2 regions of the Pseudomonas sp. NPDC090203 genome follow, and region 2 is predicted to be linked to the other one. Evidence: predicted binding sites of a transcription regulator. Region 2 holds the regulator's gene; the other holds the start of a gene.
The links. Region 2 encodes FliA, which starts transcription of late flagellar genes. Its sites were predicted from a motif close to CTAAAGTTTNNNNNNNNNNNGCCGNTAA; they were not measured.

Region 1 (10,721 bases), on a different contig from region 2:
GACGTGCGACATGATCAAACGTGCTGATTTGTCGGTGATTGGCGAAAGCGCAGACGTGCTCAAGGCGCTGATCGAGGCCGTTGAAGCGTACCGGAACGAGGGAAAACGCGATGCAGCCTGACAAAAAACTGCCTGTGGATAAAGCCGCCTTGCACGTTATCAGCCTCGTGTCTGTGGGTGCGCACCCGACTTCCGGTCGTCCACGCCGTGCGGAACAGGACGCCCGTGCGGTCGAACTGGGCCTGCAACTGGCTGGGGATAACTTGCACGTGCTCCACGCTGGCAATGCGGAGGAGCCTGCACTGCGGGCTTATCTGGGCATGGGCCTGAAAGAGTTGCACGTGCTCGATCAGCCCGGAGGCGCCGATGCGCTGCCGGGGCTGGCCGATTACATTCGTGAGTCCGGCGTGCAGCTGGTGCTTGCTGGCACCCAGGCCGAGACTGGCGAAGGTTCGGGCATGTTGCCCTACCTGCTGGCCGAAAAACTCGGCTGGCCGCTGGTGGTGGGCATGGCTGAAGTCGAATCCATCAGCGGTGGATCCGCCCAGGTCCTTCAGGCCCTGCCACGCGGCCAACGGCGTCGCCTCAAGGTTCGCCTGCCTTTCCTCGCCACTGTGGACAACGCCGCCCCCAAACCCCGCCAGAGCGCCTACGGCCCTGCACAGCGCGGCACGCTGGATGTGGAACAGATCGAAGTCACCATCGATGAGTTATTCACAGGCGCCGAACTGACAGCCGCCAAACCTCGGCCAAAACGCCTGAAGGTCATCAAGGCCAAAAGCGGCGCTGACCGGATGAAGGCTGCAACGGCCAAGGCCAGTGGCGGCGGCGGGCAAGTGCTCAAAGGGGTTAGCCCCCAGGAAGGCGCTGCGGCGATTTTGAAGCTCCTGGTGGAGGAAGGGGTGGTTCGCTAACCCCTCGCCGCGCCCTCAACGCCGCTCCCGCCGGCAAGCCGTGCTGCTACGGATCGGCGTCCGTACCCACATCAATGACAACCCCCATCCCCCGTAGCAGCATGGCTTGCCGGCGGGGGCGTTCTCGACATCGCTATCGTCGGCACGCCGTGAGGCGATGTGGGAACTGGGTGTATCTCCCGTTCAAGACTTTGGGTCATCTGTCTCCATCGCCGACCGAGTGGTGGCAGCATCGACAATCATCACGTCGAATACTTGCTCGATGACCTGACGAGGCCCTTGTTTCAAGCTCCAGGTGAAGAAGACAAGGCAGCCAAGCAGCATGATGAAGCATGCCGAGCCAATGACGCTCTGTGATACGCCAGTCCAGAAGCCAGGTCGCGCGGATCGTATCTCGTGGCTGGCTTTTGCGGCGTACATGTCTTCCATCTCCCTTGTTTCATCAGCGAGGGATGCTTTCAGAAAATCCACCGCCAGCTGCGCTGCCTGGCTCCGGTAGCTCTCAAGAACTGACACGTTGTTGCTCATATCGTGGAACGCGGCAAGGTCGGCGTCTTTCGGGAGTTCTCCGTGCTTTTCCTTGAATGCCAGTATGTATTCGATTTTCTGACGCTTGTATTGCGAATAGGCGAGCTTGCCAACGATGTCGTTATCGTCCGCGACCAACGCGTTATAGATATGGTTGTAGTTCGCTTTGGTCATGCAAACTCAGTCTCGCGCAGCCTTGCGTACGCAGTGGCAAAGGCGGTGTTGATCTCATCGATGGTTCTGGGGCGGAAGGTGACGACACCCAACAGCTCTCGTGGAAGCTTCGCAGGGCGGCCTCCGTGCTCGATCAGTTGGGCATTGGCTCTCAAGACGACGTCTCGTGAGAAGTGGGCTCTGTTTTTCATGATTGAATCCTTCCAGTCAGGAGAGTTGTGCTAGCGGGAGTTTACGGTCCTTGGATTTGCAGCGATGTCAGACGCTTCCGAATCTTCTGCCCTTAATCAATCCACATACCCACAATCGCTGTTGATCCACCTGTGGATAAACTGTTCGGCCATTGGTGCGAGCCGCGTATGGCGTGGCTTACACGCGATCGATCAAAAAACAACCACCCTATCTAGCGGTTTCTAAAGGCTTTTTCTCCACAGTACCTGGTCCAGACTCAGATTTTTTGCCCACATTCTCTGTGCGCGGCTATGTGGATAAGATGTTCGCTTTCCTCTGAGAGCAAGGTAAACCGGGGCTTTCAAAGGTTTGTTCAAATTTTGATCAGTGCAACGTTTCTCTGACGAATGTGCATCGTATGAGCCTGAATTTCGGCGCGACATAAGCTTTTCCACAGATGCTCGCGTATCTTGACGAGTTGCGCACATTCTCTGTTGGCGGTTCTGTGGATAAGGTGTTTGCGCTCTTCTGCATCCCGCTATAATCGTGGCTTACAGAGCTTTGTTCAAATATTGATCAGCCATTTCCAGCCCACGCCAGGATAAATAAGTCACGGTTTTTTCTGACTTTTTACACAGGCGAAATTCGACTTCCCCACAATTGCTGTGGGTTGTGCTGTGGATAAGTTGTTTGTGGATGCTGCAGAGGGGCGGCGGGGGCGGCGGGGGTGGTGTGGAGCAGGGTTGAGCGTTTTCTGACCAATATTCGGATTTCAGCTCATGAACGCATCGCGGGCAAGCGCGCTCCTACAGTTCGATGTCTGTAGGAGCGCGCTTGCCCGCGATGACGTTAGAACAAGCGCTGCAGTTGGACCTTACTCGTGGTTAACCGCCACCCCCTTCAGATAAGGCGCAGGCTCGGCCCCCATGTTCTCCAGGAGCTTGGCGCTGTACCAGTCGATGAAGTTGACCACGCCGAACTCGTAGGTTTTCGAGTACGGGCCTGGCTGGTAGGCGACGGAGTTGATGCCGCGCTGGTTTTCTTCGGCCAGGCGACGGTCCTGGTCGTTGGTGGCGTCCCAGACTTCGCGCAGGCGGGCGACGTCGTAGTCCACGCCTTCGACAGCGTCCTTGTGCACCAGCCACTTGGTGGTGACCATGGTTTCCTGGGCGCTGATCGGCCACACGGTGAACACGATCACGTGGTCGCCCATGCAGTGGTTCCAGGAGTGCGGCAGGTGCAGGATGCGCATCGAGCCCAGGTCCGGGTTCTGGATGCGGCCCATGAGCTTCTTGCTGCCTTGCTTGCCGTCCATGGTCATGGACACGGTGCCTTTGAGCAGTGGCATGCGCACGATGCGGTTACGCAGGCCGAAGCTCTTGTGCAGGTAGGGAATCTTTTCGGCTTCCCACGCCGCGGCCGATTCGGCGACGTGATCCTTGAATTTCTGGTCGGCGCGGGGATCGTTGGTGTCGTCCCACTCCAGCAGGGTGTTCAGCAGTTCAGGGTGAGAACCGTTGCAGTGGTAGCACTCGCGGTTGTTTTCCAGCACCAGCTTCCAGTTGGCCTTTTCCATCAAGGTGGTTTGCACCGCCACCTTGGTGTTTTCCATGTCGTACGGTTCCATGTAGTGGTTCAGGGTCTGCAGGAACTCGTCGATGGCCGGCGGATTGGTCGCCAGGCTGATGAAGATGTAGCCGCCGGACACCTTGCAGTGCACAGGCTTGAGGCTGAATTCCTTCATGTCGAAGTCAGCGCCCATTTCGGTACCCGCGTACAGCAGGCGGCCGTCGAGCTCGTAGGTCCACTGGTGGTATGGGCACACCAGTTTGGCGACCTTGCCTTTTTCCTTGGTACACAGACGCGAGCCGCGATGGCGGCAGACGTTGTGGAACGCGTTGACCGTGCCATCTGGCGAGCGTACGACCAGGATCGGGTTCTTGCCGATCTGCAGGGTCATGAAGTTGCCCTTGGCCGGAATCTCGCAGGTCATGCCCGCGATCAGCCATTCCTTTTGAAAGATTTCCTGCATGTCGATTTCAAACAGCCGCTCATCGCTGTAGAAAGGCTGCGGCAGCGAATAAGTACGCTCACGAGTCTGCAGCATTTCGGCGGTTGCCTTGCGTGCGGGTTCCAGCGGATCGCCCAGGCTCAGAGTTGCGGTGACGTCCATCTTTCAAGTCCTCAGATTGCGCTTTCAGCAATCTACGAATGTGGCCAATTACGGTTGTGTTGTGTGTCTGGCACGCGAGGCGACGGTATTTTCTGTCGCTCAGGCTTTATGAGTAAAAAATGTGTATCGATTTAGCCGCGAGTGTGGAGTGGGGCGCGACGTGAACCTTATCCATGGGCGACATGGCCGATTCCGTTGACGACTACGCAACCCCTATAGACCGGGCCTGGTCGCCATAAGTATGTGAATGTCGCTGATAGGTAAATAGGCCGTTCTCGCGTTACGCAGAATCGCCACCATAAGAGGCCGACAGTCGGCCGTGGAGAGTGAGTATGTCCCAGAGTTTCCTCAGCCCGGTCAACACGCAGACTTGGGCCAATGGCCGCCACCTTGTGCGGGTCGTAAAAGTGATCCAGGAAACCTGGGACGTGCGCACCTTTTGCTTCATGGCCGATCAGCCGATCCTGTTCTTTTTCAAGCCGGGTCAGTTCGTCACCCTGGAGCTGGAAATCGACGGCGTGCCGACCATGCGCTCCTACACCATTTCCAGCTCGCCATCGGTGCCATACAGCTTCTCGATCACCATCAAGCGTGTGCCGGGCGGCAAGGTGTCCAACTGGCTGCACGACACCCTTCACGAAGGCCAGGAGCTGGCCGTGCACGGGCCGGTGGGTTTGTTCAACGCCATCGACTTCCCGAACCCGAAGATTCTGTACCTCAGCGGCGGTGTCGGTATCACGCCGGTGATGTCCATGGCGCGCTGGTACTACGACACCAACGCCAACGTCGACATGGTGTTCGTCCACAGCTCACGTTCGCCCAAGGACATCATCTATCACCGCGAGCTGGAGCAGATGGCGTCGCGCATCAACAACTTCTCGCTGCACATCGTGTGCGAGAAGCATGGTCTGGGTGAGCCGTGGGCGGGTTATCGCGGTTACCTGAACCAGAAGATGCTTGAGCTTATGGCGCCGGACTTCATGGAGCGTGAGGTGTTCTGCTGCGGCCCGACGCCGTACATGAACGCGGTCAAGCGCCTGCTGGAAGCCAACGGTTTCAACATGGCGCAGTACCACGAGGAATCTTTCGGCGCGACGCCTCCGGAGGCTCGTGCAGACGCCGTGGAGCATGCCGAGCAGGCCGCCGACGCACCGGAAATCGACGTTGCCGAGTTGCATCAGGTGGAATTCACCGACACCGGCAAGAGCATCCGCGTGGCGCCGGGCGAAACCGTTCACGCCGCTGCAGCCAAGCTTGGCCTGATGATTCCGAAAGCCTGCGGCATGGGGATCTGCGGGACCTGCAAGGTGATGAAGCTGAGCGGGGAGGTGGAGATGGAGCACAACGGCGGGATCACCGACGACGACGTGGAAGAGGGTTACATCCTGTCGTGCTGCAGCGTGCCGAAAGGGGATGTGCGGATCGAGTATTGATAAGCGTGTAGCAGCATGGCTTGCCGGCGGTGGCGATTTCGAAGGCGCTGCCGCCGGTAAGTCGGACTGTTCCATGCCACGGACCTAATTCCACTGTTCCTGGGCTGACCAACCAACCGGGAATCCCATCGGCCTCAGTTTTGAGGCGTCCTGATCTCTCAGCATCTTCAGTGCTCGGGCCTTCCACTGAGTATCCGGGCTGATCAGATCCGTCAGGTAAGCAAGCATGGTGAATACCACGTACAGCCGCTGTGATGGCTGAGGCTGGTTGTGGCAAGCCGCCAATAGCGCCCAGCTTTTGGGCAGTGACGGGCGAACGGGCAGCTCTCTGTTCCACAGGCGTGAGTGATGGGCGCAGCAGTTGCGGATGAACGTTAGCGTGTGCAACCAAGACTGCAGTACTTCAAAAGGCAGTTTGAACCGCGATGCGATGGCTTTCTTGTCGCGGCTTCTGGCGAGGGCCCTGAAAAGGGTCGAGACCGTCCCAAGGCTCATTTCCTCAAGCATTGCCCACGCAGGCGGCAGCTGCGGCGCACTATAGGTTGCGCCATAAAAGCGGAAGTAGTTATCGCGAGCGCGGTTCTCCATGTGTTGTTGAGTCGCCTGCTCAGAGAGTTCGTTGCGCCGGTTTCGGACGCGTTCGCGCTCCAGCTTTCTTGCCTCGTCGGCGAGCTTAAGCCGCAGTGGGCGCAAGAGCTCGCCATGAGCATAGGATGACTGAAACGACTTCGGGTCGGCTATCCAGCCTGAACCGAGCCTGGGACTTAAATGGTTGTTGATGGCTGCGCGCACGGCCACTTCGACTTTTTCTATTGCCTCCATGACGAGGCTGCGTAATGAAGAGTCGAAGCGATAGACCTCCACGATATCTTTCAAGCTTGAACCAGGCTTGAACGCGTGGTCAGGGCGTGTTTCCTGAAATGGACGCATGTATGGACTGAGCCGGAACAGCGTGACCACCTCCAGCAAAGACATCGCCTTTTTTTCATTCGCGATGTGCAGGCCGCGCTTCTTCAGCAGTTCCAGTTGCTGATCTACGCTGAGGGCGGGTTTATCGAATGGCCTCATGCCATTTTCTCCAGGCAAAAAAAACCCGCGCGATTTGAGCGTGCTGACCAGGTCAACCTAGGCTTGGCGGGTGTGTTGCGCTGGATTATATGGGCCTCCGTAAGGAGGTCAACTTTGAGGTTTCAGCAAATTGTAACGGTGGCTTCCTTGGTTCCAGAGGTCAGGAATGCCGCGATGAGCAGCATTCCCTTTCTGGATTTGGAACCCATTCACAAACGGAAGCGCGCCACCATCCCGTTCAAATCCACCGCCAGGCGCGACAGCTCGTTGCTCGCTGCGCTGGTCTGGTTGGCACCGGTGGCCGACTGGGTCGACAGGTCACGGATGTTGACCAGGTTGCGGTCCACTTCGCGGGCCACTTGGGCCTGTTCTTCCGCAGCGCTGGCAATGACCAGGTTGCGTTCGTTGATTTCCACCACCGCGTTGTTAATGGTATCCAGCGCAAGGCCCGCGCCTTTGGCGATGCTCAGGGTGGATTCTGCGCGTTCGGTGCTGCTGCGCATGGAGTTCACGGCTTGCTCGGTGCCACCCTGAATGCTGCCGATCATGCGCTCGATCTCGCTGGTCGACTGCTGGGTGCGGTGCGCCAGGGCGCGAACTTCGTCGGCGACCACGGCAAAGCCACGGCCGGCTTCACCCGCGCGCGCCGCTTCGATGGCAGCGTTGAGGGCCAGCAGGTTGGTCTGGTCGGCCAGGCCGCGGATCACGTCCAGCACCTTGCCGATGTCGCGGGATTCATCGGCCAGGTTGCCGATCAGGGTGGCGGTGCTTTGCACGTCGCCGCTCATGCGCTCGATGGCGCTGACGGTTTCCTGGACCAGGTCACGACCATCGCTGGCCGAGGTGGTGGCGTTCTGCGAGGCTTCGGACGTGCTCACGGCGTTGCGTGCCACTTCTTCCACGGCGCTGGTCATTTCGTTGACCGCAGTCGCTGCCTGCTCGATCTCGTTGTTCTGCTGCGACAGGCCCCGGGCGCTTTCGTCGGTCACCGCGTTCAGTTCTTCTGCGGCCGAGGCCAACTGGGTGGCGGATCCGGAAATGCGTTGCAGCGTGTCGCGCAGCTTGGACTGCATTTTCAGCATGGCGGTCAGCAGTCGGCCAGCTTCGTCGGTGCCATCGACCTGGATGGTGCGGGTCAGGTCGCCTTCGGCAATTTCTTCGGCAGCGTTCAGTGCCGCTGCAATCGGACGGGTAATGCTGTTGGTCAGCAGCCAGGCGAACAGCAGGGTCAGTGCAGTGGCAATGATGAGCAGGGTCACGACCATGGTGAAGGCGGTCGAATACTGGTCCGACGCCATCTTGTTGGTGTCATTGAGCTGCTGGGTGTTGATCTCCACCAGCTTGCCGAGGACGGTGTTCATCTGGTCGGAGTTGGTTTGCAGGTCAGCGCCGAGCAGGGTTGCCAGTTCGTCCAGCTTGTTGGCGTTACTCAGGGACTTCATGCGGTCTTCGAGCCCGCGGTACTCGTTGAGCAGCCTGACGTACTGGTCGTACGCGGCCTGCTCCTCGGGCGCTGCGATCAGCTTGACGTAGATGGCGCGAGCTTCTTCGATCTGCCTGTTGCGCATGGCCAGCAGTTCGACGGTCTTGGCCAGGGTTTCAGGCTCGCGATTGAGCATCAGGCGGTACGACAGCACGCGCAGGCGAATGCTGCCTTCGGTCAGTTTGTCCAGCGACTTGATGCTGGGCATGCTGTTGGTGGCCATGGTTTCGGTGGCGTCGTTGATCTTGCTCATTTGCATCAGAGCGAAGACACCCAGCACCAGCATCAACAAGCCGATGATGGAAAAACCGAGGAATGCGCGGGGCGCGATGTTCATATTACGTAGGGACATGACGGTTCCAGAAAGGCCGCAATCCATGCGAGGCGAGGGGGAGAATGGTCAGAGATGCATGACTTATCGGTCGCGTCTTCCCAGACTTGAACCCGTTGGTCCATACCTGTGCGCTTGTGTCGCAGGGGGCCGATCTGACGAACAGCAGGAACAAGACGGCCAAAACGCAGTCAATCAGGTCCGTTATGCGTTTGTGCCGTTGAAGTGAACGAAGTGCTTGCAAGGTCGGTGTTGTGGCGTAAATGCCCTGATTTCACTGGTAGCCGAAGTCTCTTTTCTTTATCGTACGCGCCCTTGAAATTTGCCTGAGAAATCAAAATGTTGGAAGCATCCCTAAGCCAGTTGGAAAAGCTCGTTGCAGACCTGGTGCAGCAGAACCAGGAATTGCAGAACTCGAACGCGCAACTCACTGACGAGTTGCGAAAGGCCAGGGATGACAACGACAGCCTGCAGTTGAGCCTGCTGGAGCAGGAAGAAAAGCAAGGCGCTACCGCAGCCCGCATTCAGGCGCTGGTTGACCGTGCCACCAGCGTCAGCGCGGTCGGCGCATGATTATCGACCGCGACACCACCAAGGTCATTTCCATTCTGGGCAACGATTACACGATCAAGGCACCCGAGGGTCAGGAGCAGACCTTGATGGATGCCGTGGTCATGCTCAAGGCGGCATTGTCCGAGACCAAGCGCAGCTACCCGACCCTGATCGGCGACCGCCTGCTGGTGCTGGCGGCGCTGAACCTGTGCTCGAAGCAGATCGAACTCAAACAGCAGCATGCCGCAGAGCTGAGCGTTTACGAGGAAAAGGTCAATGCGACGGTCGAGGTGATCGAGAAGGTGATTGCGCAGGGGTGAGGTGTTGCTCATGTAGGAGCGCGCTTGGTCTGGGCCGCATCCGGACGACAGCGGTGTTTCAGGCGATGAATTTGTTGGATTCACCGACGCCGTCGCGGGCAAGCGCGCTCCTACAGTGGTGTACTTCTGTCCTCAAGCCCCCATCACCAGGCGGATGTCCGCTGCCAGCTCGCGCACGCGGGCTTCTTCGGTGTCCCAGGAGCACATGAACCGCGCGCCGCCGCTGCCGATGAAGGTGTAGAACCGCCAGCCCTTGGCGGTCAGTGCCGCAATCGCCGCTTCCGACAGTTGCAGGAACACGCCGTTGGCCTGCACCGGGAACATCAGCTCAACCCCCGGAATATCCTTCACCAGTTCGGCCAGCAACTGCGCGCAGCTGTTGGCGTGGCGGGCATGTTTGAGCCAGGCGTCGTTTTCCAGCAGGCCGACCCACGGCGCCGACAGGAAACGCATCTTCGACGCCAGTTGCCCTGCCTGTTTGCAGCGGTAGTCGAAGTCTTCAGCCAGCTTGTGGTTGAAGAACAGGATCGCCTCACCCACCGCCATGCCGTTCTTGGTGCCACCAAAGCACAGCACATCGATGCCGGCCTTCCAGGTCAACTCCGCCGGTGTGCAACCCAGGTACGCACAGGCGTTGGCGAAGCGGGCGCCGTCCATGTGCAGGTTCAGGCCCAGTTCCTTGCAGGTGTCGCTGATGGCCTTGAGTTCTTCAGGCAGGTAGACGCTGCCCACCTCGGTCGCCTGGGTAAGGGTCACGACCCGCGGTTTGGGGTAATGGATGTCGGCACGCTTGAGCGCCACTTCGCGGATCGATTCGGGCGTCAGCTTGCCGTTCTCGCTGCGTGCGGTCAGCAGCTTGGAGCCGTTTGAGAAGAACTCCGGCGCGCCGCATTCGTCGGTCTCGACGTGGGCGGTTTCGGAGCAGATGACGCTGTGGTAGCTCTGGCACAACGACGACAGGGCCAGGGAGTTGGCCGCCGTGCCGTTGAAGGCGAAGAACACTTCACAATCGGTTTCGAACAGCTGACGGAATTGATCGGCGGCGCGTGCTGTCCACTGATCATCGCCATAGGCGCGTTGATGGCCGTGGTTCGCTTGTTCCATGGCCGCCCAGGCTTCCGGGCAGATTCCCGAATAGTTGTCGCTGGCAAACTGCTGGCTTTGGTCTGACATGGCCGGTTCCCTGTAGTCGAAGGCTGCGACTGTAACGAACATTCCATGGTTTGGTCATGCATTCTTGCGTCAGAAAATTCATCAGATGAGTGAGGACATGAGCGAGACCACGGCGAGTACCCGCCCTTTGCGTGACCGGGCACTGGACGTGCTCAAGTGGCTGGCGATGCTGAGCATGGTGCTGGACCACTTGCGTTACGTCGGTTGGTCTGCAGATTGGCTGTACGTGCCGGGGCGTCTGGCGTTCGCGTGGTTTTGCCTGGCGATCGCGGTGAACGTGCGGCGCGGCATGGATCGCGCCCCTCAGGCCGGTGTGAGCTGGAAATATCTGGCGTGGCTTGCGGTGTTTTCGCTGATTGCCGAACTGCCTTATCGCCTGTACATGGCAGGTGAGGTGACCA
Region 2 (10,721 bases):
TGATGGGCGTGACCCTGGCCGAAGCCGAGATTTATCCGGATCGCGAGCTGGCGATCAACCCGGGTCAGGTATTTGGCAGCCTCAACGGCATCAATGCCAAAGACCCGGCGTTTGGCCTCGAGGCCGTCTGGATCGAAATCAGCCAGCGCGCCCAGGCGCAATCGCTGGGTTATACGGTGGTGGACGCCAGTACGGTAGTGGCCACTCACCTGAACCAGATTCTCTACAAACACTCACATGAATTGATCGGTCACGAAGAAGTCCAGCAATTGATGACGTTGCTGGCCAAAAGCTCGCCCAAACTGGCCGAGGAGCTGGTCCCTGGCGTGCTGTCGCTGTCGGCTTTGCTCAAGGTGCTGCAGGCGCTGCTGGCCGAGCAGGTTCCGGTGCGCGACATCCGCAGCATTGCCGAAGCCATCGCCAACAATGCCGCCCGGAGTCAAGATACCGCCGCGCTGGTGGCCGCCGTACGGGTCGGATTGTCCCGCGCAATCGTGCAAAGCATTGTCGGCATTGAGCCGGAGCTGCCTGTTATCACCCTGGAGCCAAGGTTGGAACAGATATTGCTCAATAGTCTGCAGAAGGCAGGTCAGGGTCAGGAAGAAGGCGTTCTGCTCGAACCGAGTATGGCTGAGAAACTTCAGCGCTCGTTGATCGAAGCGGCGCAGCGTCAGGAGATGCAGGGTCAGCCGGTAATTTTGTTGGTCGCAGGTCCGGTTCGCGCCATGTTGTCCCGCTTTGGACGCCTGGCGGTTCCGAACATGCATGTTTTGGCTTATCAGGAAATTCCTGACAATAAGCAAGTCACCATCGTAGCGACTGTCGGGCCGAACGGCTGAGGTAGTGAGTCATGCAAGTTAAGCGTTTTTTCGCCGCCGATATGCGTCAAGCCATGAAACTGGTTCGTGATGAGCTGGGCGCTGAAGCCGCCATCATCGGCAACCGGCGGATTGCCGGTGGCGTCGAGCTGACAGCCGCGCTGGACTACAAACTGTCTGCGCTGGCCCCGCGTGTGCCCAACGTCGAGCTCGAGGACGAGCTGCGCAAGACTCAGTCGCGCATCGTGACCGCACAGGCGGAGCTGACCAGCCGCAGCGAACTGGACACCGTCGCCAATCGCCAGCTGTTCGCAGGCATCGCCATGGACGACAGCAACAAGCAGATCGAGCCGACCCTGGACGAGCCGTTCCGCCCATCGATCCATGCCGCGATCGCGGCTGATCGTGCAGAGCGTGCCGAGCGTGCGGCGGCCGAGCCTGGCATCAGCCAGCGCGCCTACGAGTCGATGCGTTCGGAATTGAACGGCCTGCGTGAACTGCTGGAAGTCCAGCTCGGTTCGCTGGCCTGGAATCAACTGCAAGGCAGCCGCCCGCAACAGGCCAACCTGTGGCGTCGCCTGCAACGTGTTGGCCTGTCCGGCCCGCTGTCCCGTGACCTGCTGAACATGGTCCCGGACGTCGACGACCAGCCCCACGCCTGGCGCATGTTGCTGGCGCACCTGGCGCGCATGATCGTCACGCCCGACGTCGAGCCGCTCGAAGAGGGCGGGGTGATTGCCATGGTCGGACCTGCCGGAATGGGCAAGACCACCACACTGGCAAAACTTGCGGCGCGATATGTGTTGAAATACGGCGCGCAAAATATCGCGCTGGTGAGCATGGACAGCTTCCGTATCGGTGCCCAGGAGCAACTCAAGACGCTGGGCCGCATTCTCAATGTGCCGGTGACCCACGTCGATCCGGGCCAGTCCCTGGCTCAGGCGCTGGAGCCGCTGCTGCGCAAGCGCGTGGTGTTGATCGACACCGCAGGCCTGCAAGCCAGCGATCCTGCACTGCGTCTGCAGCTGGAAAGCCTGGCGGGCCGCGGCATCAAGGCGCGCAACTACCTGGTCCTGGCCACAACCAGCCAGAAGCAGGTGTTGACCGCCGCGTACCACAGTTACAAACGTTGCGGCCTGGCCGGGTGCATCCTGACCAAGCTGGACGAAACCGCAAGCCTGGGCGAAGTGCTCAGCCTTGCCGTGACACACGAGTTGCCCGTGGCCTATCTCACCGATGGCCCACGGATACCGGATGATCTGCATCTGCCACGTCGCCATCAGCTTGTAAGCCGGGCGGTGAGTGTTCAGATGCAGGAGGAGCCTAGCGAGGAAGCGATGGCGGATATGTTTGCGGATCTTTATCACAGCCCCGGCAAACGCGCGGGCTAGGTTAAGGAAAATGACATTGGAAAATACCTGCATCGATGGTCTGCCAGGCATTGTTCAGTCACTGAACGTGCAGCCCGAAATGTGGCTTAGGTCTAAGCAAGACAAGGTAAAAAATTAACATGGGCAGCATGCATCCCGTTCAGGTTATTGCGGTGACTGGTGGCAAAGGTGGCGTAGGCAAGACCAACGTGTCAGTGAACCTTTCGCTGGCACTGGCCGAGCTAGGGCGTCGCGTGATGTTGCTGGACGCCGATCTGGGTCTGGCCAACGTCGACGTATTGTTGGGCTTGACCCCTAAACGCACCCTGGCCGACGTCATCGAAGGCCGCTGCGAACTGCGCGATGTCCTGTTGCAGGGGCCTGGCGGTGTGCGCATCGTGCCGGCGGCGTCCGGCACTCAGAGCATGGTCCAGTTGACCCCGGCCCAGCATGCCGGCCTGATTCAGGCATTCAGCGACATCGGCGACAACCTGGACGTGCTGGTGATCGACACCGCCGCCGGGATTGGCGAATCGGTCGTCAGCTTCGTGCGCGCGGCGCAGGAAGTGTTGCTGGTGGTCTGCGACGAGCCGACTTCGATCACTGACGCCTACGCGCTGATCAAGCTGCTCAACCGCGACTACGGCATGAACCGCTTCCGCGTGCTGGCCAACATGGCCCAGAGCCCGCAGGAAGGGCGCAACCTGTTCGCCAAGCTGACCAAGGTCACCGACCGCTTCCTGGACGTCGCGCTGCAATATGTGGGCGCCGTGCCGTACGACGAGTGCGTGCGCAAGGCGGTGCAGAAGCAGCGCGCGGTGTACGAAGCGTTTCCCCGTTCCAAATGTGCGCTGGCGTTCAAGGCCATCGCGCAGAAAGTCGATACCTGGCCGCTGCCGGCGAACCCGCGTGGCCACCTGGAATTTTTCGTTGAGCGCCTGGTTCATCAGACCAGTGCAGGGCCAGTGTCATGACTGCAAGTGGCTATCGCATGTACAGCAAATCATCCAGAGATTCCCAGTACGAGCTCATCGAGCGCTATGCCCCGTTGGTCAAGCGTATCGCCTACCACTTGCTGGCGCGTCTGCCGGCCAGCGTGCAGGTCGAGGACTTGATCCAGGCGGGGATGATCGGCCTGCTCGAAGTGTCGACCAAATACGACTCCACCAAGGGTGCGAGCTTCGAGACCTACGCCGGCATCCGCATTCGCGGCGCGATGCTCGACGAAGTGCGCAAGGGTGACTGGGCGCCACGCTCGGTTCACCGCAACACGCGCATGGTCAGCGACGCGATTCGTGCCATTGAAGCAAAAACCGGCCGTGACGCTAAAGATCACGAGGTTGCTGCCGAACTTCAATTGAGCCTGGACGATTACTACGGGATTCTGAACGATACCTTGGGCAGCCGCCTGTTCAGCTTCGACGACCTTTTGCAGGACGGCGAGCATGAAGGGCTGCACGAGGACGGCGCGAGCCAGTCGCTGGAACCCTCGCGCGATCTCGAAGACGAGCGCTTCCAGAGCGCGCTGGCCGATGCCATCGCCAACCTGCCCGAGCGTGAACGCCTGGTGCTGGCGCTGTACTACGACGAAGAGCTGAACCTCAAGGAAATCGGTGAGGTCCTGGGTGTCAGCGAATCCCGTGTCAGCCAGCTGCACAGCCAGTGCGCCGCACGTCTGCGGGGCCGGCTGGGTGAGTGGCGCGCACGTTGATTGATTGAACGCAGGCTTTCGGGGCTGCGGATGGTATGTAAAACCGGCTGTGCAAGATGTTGTGTGGGCATCATGAGACAAGGCAGGAGCCGGTCGGATCGGGTCTTTGAAGATCCGCTCTGCTGCGCGCGTGACCTGCCGATTCGTCAGACCCGTCACTGTTATTCGTAGAAGCCGCTCGCCGGTATTGATTGAACGCGCGTCCAGGTGCTGGGCGCGTTAAAGACTGCTTGGAGGTCGAATTGGACAAGAACATGAAAATCCTCATCGTTGATGACTTCTCAACGATGCGGCGGATCATAAAAAACCTGTTGCGTGACCTTGGGTTCACCAACACGGCCGAAGCAGATGACGGTACCACCGCATTGCCGATGTTACAGGCTGGCGGTTTCGATTTCCTGGTCACGGACTGGAACATGCCGGGCATGTCGGGCATCGACCTGCTGCGCCAGGTGCGTGCCGATGAACGCCTGCGCCACATGCCGGTGCTGATGGTCACTGCCGAAGCCAAGCGCGAGCAGATCATCGAGGCTGCCCAGGCCGGTGTTAACGGTTACGTCGTGAAGCCATTCACAGCCCAAGTGCTCAAAGAGAAGATCGAAAAGATATTCGAGCGCGTCAATAGCTGATGTCCGCTGCGAGGGCGCTATGGATCCTAAAGATTCGACAATGGGTGACTTCGAGTCGACCCTGAAGAAACACGCACAAGAGCTCGTCACCAGCCTTGAAAAAGGCAAGTTCGGCGACGCCGTGCAACTTATCCATGAGCTTAACCAGACTCGCGATCGCGGGTTGTATCAGGAAGTGGGCAAGCTGACGCGCGAGTTGCACAGCGCGATCGTCAACTTCCAGATCGACCCGCACATGCCGCAAGCCGAGGAAGTGTCCCAGATCACTGACGCCACCGAGCGCCTGTCCTATGTGGTCAGGCTCACGGAAGGTGCGGCCAACCGCACCATGGACCTGGTGGAGCAGAGCACGCCGTTGATGAACGGCCTGAGCGAGGACGCCAAGGCACTGAGTGCCGATTGGGGGCGCTTCATGCGTCGCGAGATCGGCGCCGAAGAGTTTCGTGATCTGGCCCGCCGCGTCGATGGTTTTCTGTCGCGCAGCGAGAAGGAGACCCACCAGGTCGCCAGCCACCTGAACGACATTCTGCTGGCCCAGGACTATCAGGACCTGACCGGCCAGGTGATCAAGCGTGTCACCACGCTTGTGACCGAGGTCGAGAGCAATCTGCTCAAGCTGGTGCTGATGGCAAGCCAGGTGGATCGCTTTGCCGGGATCGAGCACGATCAGGAAGTGTTCCGTAAGCAAAAAGAACAGGAAAAACTTCATTCCAAGGGTGAAGGTCCGCAGATTCATGCCGATAAACGTGAAGACGTCGTATCCGGTCAGGATGATGTAGACGATCTGCTATCCAGCCTGGGTTTCTAACTTCCAGTTCCCGGGTTCTATGTGAAAGTGGCGCAAGGTCTGCGCGCGAATGCTTCGACGAAGGCAATGCGCGCAGGCCATCAACGCAGCCTCTGGATCGGTTTGACGGTTAATTTTAGGAGCACCCCCAATGAGCTTCGGCGCCGATGAAGAAATCCTTCAGGATTTTCTGGTAGAGGCCGGCGAGATTCTCGAGCAGTTGTCCGAACAGTTGGTCGAGCTGGAAAGCCGACCGGATGATGCGGATCTGCTCAATGCAATTTTTCGCGGTTTTCACACTGTAAAAGGGGGCGCCGGCTTCCTCCAGCTCAACGAGCTGGTTGAATGCTGCCACATCGCTGAAAACGTGTTCGACATCCTGCGCAAAGGTGAGCGTCGGGTCGATGCCGAACTCATGGACGTCGTGCTCGAAGCGCTGGACACCGTGAACAGCATGTTCGGCCAGGTGCGCGAACGCTCTGACATTACCCCCGCCACCCCAGGGCTGCTCGCCGCGCTGTCGCGCCTGGCCGAGCCTGCGTCGGCCGATGAAATCGCCGCTGCGCCTGCACCTGTGGTCGAGGAAGTGCCAGAGGCTGCGTCCGAAGACATCACCGATCTTGAATTCGAACAACTGCTCGACTCGCTCAACGCGGTCAAGGCCCAGGCGGCGGGTGCTGCTGTCTCGGCGCCGGCACCGGTGGCTGCTGCCCCCGTGCAGGCTGATCAGCCGGCCAGCGATGAAATCACCGACGCCGAGTTCGAATCGCTGCTCGATCAACTGCATGGCAAGGGTCAGTTCGCCGCCGATGCCGTGGCGCCTGCCGCCAACGCGCCATCTGCAGCGGCAGCGACACCTGCCAGCGACGAAATCACCGACGACGAATTCGAAGCCCTGCTGGACCAGTTGCATGGCAAGGGCAGCTTCTCCCCCGACGCCAGCGCACCGGTTGCCGCCGCGCCTGTGGCTGCTGCTGCCAGCGAGCCTGCATCGGACGAAATCACCGACCACGAATTCGAAGCGCTGCTCGATCAACTGCATGGCAAGGGCAAGTTCGAACCGGCCGTAGCCGGCGCGACCGCCACTGCTGCCGCACCGGTGAAGAAAGCCGAGCCTGCCAAGGCTGAACCTGCCAAACCGCAAGCACCGAAAGCCGAGGCACCGAAGGCTGAAGCGGCACCTGCGCCTGCGCCAGCAAAAGCTGCGCCTGCACCGGCGCCGGCCCGTGCACCTGCGCCGACCGCCGCCGACAAGGCGCCGACCGAAGCGGAAACCACCGTGCGCGTCGACACCGCGCGGCTGGACGAAATCATGAACATGGTCGGCGAACTGGTACTGGTGCGTAACCGCCTGGTGCGCCTGGGCCTGAACAGCGGCGACGAAGCCATGTCCAAGGCCGTGTCCAACCTGGACGTGGTGACCGCCGACCTGCAGACCGCCGTCATGAAGACGCGCATGCAGCCGATCAAGAAGGTCTTCGGGCGCTTCCCGCGTCTGGTTCGTGACTTGGCGCGCCAGCTCAAGAAAGAAATCAACCTTGAACTGGTGGGTGAAGAAACCGACCTGGACAAGAACCTGGTCGAGGCCCTGGCCGACCCGCTGGTGCACTTGGTGCGCAACGCGGTGGACCACGGCATCGAATCGCCGGAAGAGCGCGAAGCGTCGGGCAAGGCCCGTGGCGGTCGCGTAGTACTCTCGGCGGAACAGGAAGGCGACCACATCCTGCTGTCGATCTCCGATGACGGCAAGGGCATGGACCCGGCGGTGCTGCGCGCCATCGCGGTCAAGCGTGGCGTGATGGACAAGGACGCGGCCGATCGCCTGTCCGACACCGATTGCTACAACCTGATCTTCGCCCCGGGCTTCTCGACCAAGACCGAGATTTCCGACGTGTCCGGCCGTGGCGTGGGCATGGACGTGGTGAAAACCAAGATTTCCCAGCTCAACGGCTCGATCAACATCTACTCGACCAAGGGCCAGGGCTCGAAGATCGTCATCAAGGTCCCGCTGACCCTGGCGATCATGCCGACCCTGATGGTGATGCTGGGCAATCAGGCCTTCGCCTTTCCGCTGGTCAACGTCAACGAGATCTTCCACCTGGACCTGTCGACCACCAATGTCGTCGATGGTCAGGAAGTGGTGATCGTACGGGACAAGGCCCTGCCGCTGTTCTACCTCAAGCGCTGGCTGGTCAGCTCGGCCGCTCACGAAGAGCAGCGCGAGGGTCACGTGGTGATTCTCTCGGTGGGCACGCAGCGCATCGGTTTCGTGGTGGATCAACTGGTGGGCCAGGAAGAAGTGGTCATCAAGCCGCTGGGCAAGATGCTGCAAGGTACCCCAGGCATGTCCGGCGCCACCATCACCGGTGACGGCCGCATCGCGCTGATCCTCGATGTACCGAGCATGCTCAAGCGTTACGCCGCACGGCGTATCTGATTCAAGCGAGCGCGTCCGCCGTCACGGCAACGCGCGCCTCGTAGCAGCACGGCTTGCCGGCGGTGGCGCCTGCGGGACCGTCACCGCCGGCAAGCCGTGCTGCTACGAGGGCGTCGCCGGGATCAGATCCCGGTGTGTGTCATGTTTGACGAAACAGGTTTGATTCAGCGGCCTGTTCCGTCCTATGGAGTGTTTATGGCAGTCAAGGTTCTGGTGGTAGACGACTCCGGTTTTTTTCGCCGGCGCGTCTCGGAAATTCTTTCCTCTGACACAACGATTCAAGTGGTCGGCACCGCCACCAATGGCAAGGAAGCGATCGAGCAGGCGCTGGCCCTCAAGCCTGACGTGATTACCATGGACTACGAAATGCCGATGATGGATGGCATTACCGCAGTCCGGCACATCATGCAGCGCTGCCCGACACCGGTCCTGATGTTCTCCTCACTGACCCACGAAGGCGCCCGGGTGACCCTGGATGCGCTGGACGCCGGTGCGGTGGACTTCCTGCCGAAGAATTTCGAAGACATCTCGCGCAACCCCGAGAAGGTCAAGCAGATGCTGTGCGAGAAGGTGCACAGCATTTCGCGCAGCAACCGTCGCTTTGGCGGGTACAGCAGCCCTGCAGCGCCTGCGCCGGTATCGAGCCCGGCCTCTGCATCGCCTGCCAGCTCGCTGCGCAGCAGCGCAACCCCGAGCGCCACCACGCGCCCGGCGCCAGCCCCTGCACGTCCGGCGCCAACTGCGCCTGCGGCCCACGGCGCGGGACACCATGGACCTGCCTCGCCTGCGCCCAAGCGCAAGGCATACAAGCTGGTGGCCATCGGTACGTCCACAGGTGGTCCGGTGGCGCTGCAACGGGTGCTGACCCAGCTGCCTGCCAACTTCCCGGCGCCCATCGTGCTGATCCAGCACATGCCGGCCGCCTTCACCAAGGCTTTTGCCGAGCGCCTGGACAAGCTGTGCCGCATCAGCGTCAAGGAAGCCGAGGATGGCGACATCCTGCGTCCGGGCCTGGCGCTGCTGGCCCCCGGCGGCAAGCAGATGATGGTCGATGGCCGTGGCGCGGTGAAAATCCTGCCGGGCGACGAGCGCCTCAATTACAAGCCCTGCGTGGACATCACCTTCGGTTCCGCCGCCAAGGCCTATGCCGACAAGGTGCTGGCCGTGGTCCTGACCGGCATGGGCGCGGACGGCCGCGAAGGCGCGCGTCTGCTCAAGCAGGGCGGCAGTCATATCTGGGCTCAGGACGAAGCCAGCTGCGTGATCTACGGCATGCCGATGGCCATCGTCAAAGCCGATCTGGCGGATGCCGTTTACAGCCTGGACGATATCGGGCGACATCTGGTCGAGGCGTGTATCTGATGGATGTTCTGACTCTCATAGGGATCATTCTGGCGTTCATCGCCATCATCGGCGGCAACTTCCTGGAAGGCGGCCACCTGGGCGCCTTGCTCAACGGGCCGGCGGCGCTGATCGTGCTCGGCGGTACGCTTGCGGCCTGCCTGTTGCAGACGCCGATGAGCGCGTTCAAGCGGGCGATCCAGATCTTCGTGTGGATTCTGTTTCCGCCGCGCATCGACCTGCAAGGCGGTATCGACCGCGTCGTCAACTGGAGCCTGACTGCCCGCAAGGAAGGTCTGCTGGGCCTGGAAACCGTCGCCGACACCGAACCTGATGCCTATTCGCGCAAGGGCCTGCAATTGCTGGTCGATGGCGTCGAGCCGGAAACCATTCGCAGCATCCTGGAAGTGGATTTCCTGACCCAGGAAAGCCGCGACATCCAGGCCGCCAAAGTCTTCGAAAGCATGGGCGGCTACGCGCCGACCATCGGCATCATCGGTGCGGTGATGGGCCTGATCCATGTCATGGGCAACCTGGCCGACCCGAACCAGCTGGGCAGCGGCATTGCCGTGGCATTCGTCGCGACCATCTATGGCGTGGCGTCGGCCAACCTGATCCTGCTGCCGGTGGCCAACAAGCTCAAGGCCGTGGCGGTGCGTCAGTCGCGCTACCGCGAGATGCTGCTCGAAGGCCTGCTGTCCATTGCCGAGGGCGAAAACCCGCGTTCGATCGAGTTGAAGCTGCAAGGCTTCATGGAGTGATGGACTGATGGCCCGTCGACGTCGCCACCACGAAGAGCACGAAAATCACGAACGCTGGCTGGTGTCCTACGCGGACTTCATCACCTTGCTGTTCGCCTTTTTCGTGGTCATGTACTCCATCTCCTCGCTCAACGAAGGCAAGTACAAGGTGCTTTCCGAGGCGCTGGTCGGCGTGTTCAACGAAGCCGAGCGCAGCGTGCGGCCGATCCCCATCGGCGAGCAGAAGCCGCAGACCGTGCGCCCGGCAGACCCTCTGGTCAAAGACAGCGACCAGACCGACGCAGCCCTGGGGCAGGCCGCCCAGGATCCGCTCAAATCCATCGCCGATGACGTCAACGCAGCGTTCGGCGACCTGATCGCCTCGAACCAGATGACGGTGCGGGGCAACGAGTTGTGGATCGAGATCGAACTCAACTCCAGCCTCCTGTTCGGCAGCGGCGATGCGATGCCCAGCAACCTGGCGTTCGACCTGATCGACAAGGTGGCCAAGATCGTCAAGCCGTTCGACAACCCGATTCACGTCGAAGGCTTCACCGATGACCAGCCCATCAGCTCGGCGCAGTACCCCAGCAACTGGGAACTGTCGTCGGCGCGTGCATCGAGCATCGTGCGCATGCTGGCCATGGACGGGATCAACCCGGCGCGCATGGCCTCGGTCGGCTATGGCGAATTCCAGCCGCTGACCTCCAACGCCACCGCCGATGGCCGCGCGCGCAACCGTCGCGTGGTGCTGGTGATTTCTCGCAACCTGGACGTGCGTCGCAGCCTGACCGGCTCAGGTACCGCCGCCAATGCAAAACCCGATGCAGCATTGCGGCGTGCTGACACACAAACTGCACCAGTCCCGGCTAAACCGCCGCAAGGCGT

Region 1: ACIPO9_RS18365 (methyl-accepting chemotaxis protein) is a predicted target of FliA. The motif match lies at 8,360-8,387, and genes of this name have one in related genera.

What each region holds. Positions count from the first base shown of each region.
Region 1 is NZ_JBIVCV010000010.1:132,929-143,649, reverse strand. It holds gene ACIPO9_RS18400 (electron transfer flavoprotein subunit alpha/FixB family protein) at 1-121, shown strand, start outside; gene ACIPO9_RS18395 (electron transfer flavoprotein subunit beta) at 111-914, shown strand; gene ACIPO9_RS18390 (hypothetical protein) at 1,098-1,616, opposite strand; gene ACIPO9_RS18385 (hypothetical protein) at 1,613-1,807, opposite strand; gene gbcA (glycine-betaine demethylase subunit GbcA) at 2,662-3,960, opposite strand; gene gbcB (glycine-betaine demethylase subunit GbcB) at 4,293-5,393, shown strand; gene ACIPO9_RS18370 (Abi family protein) at 5,478-6,461, opposite strand; gene ACIPO9_RS18365 (methyl-accepting chemotaxis protein) at 6,671-8,296, opposite strand; gene ACIPO9_RS18360 (hypothetical protein) at 8,615-8,848, shown strand; gene ACIPO9_RS18355 (cell division protein ZapA) at 8,845-9,147, shown strand; gene ACIPO9_RS18350 (low specificity L-threonine aldolase) at 9,280-10,320, opposite strand; gene ACIPO9_RS18345 (TraX family protein) at 10,418-10,721, shown strand, end outside.
Region 2 is NZ_JBIVCV010000006.1:289,566-300,286, reverse strand. It holds gene flhA (flagellar biosynthesis protein FlhA) at 1-839, shown strand, start outside; gene flhF (flagellar biosynthesis protein FlhF) at 851-2,209, shown strand; gene fleN (flagellar synthesis regulator FleN) at 2,329-3,162, shown strand; gene fliA (RNA polymerase sigma factor FliA) at 3,159-3,899, shown strand; gene ACIPO9_RS13110 (chemotaxis response regulator CheY) at 4,154-4,528, shown strand; gene ACIPO9_RS13105 (protein phosphatase CheZ) at 4,548-5,336, shown strand; gene ACIPO9_RS13100 (chemotaxis protein CheA) at 5,467-7,752, shown strand; gene ACIPO9_RS13095 (chemotaxis response regulator protein-glutamate methylesterase) at 7,948-9,114, shown strand; gene ACIPO9_RS13090 (flagellar motor protein) at 9,114-9,854, shown strand; gene motD (flagellar motor protein MotD) at 9,862-10,721, shown strand, end outside.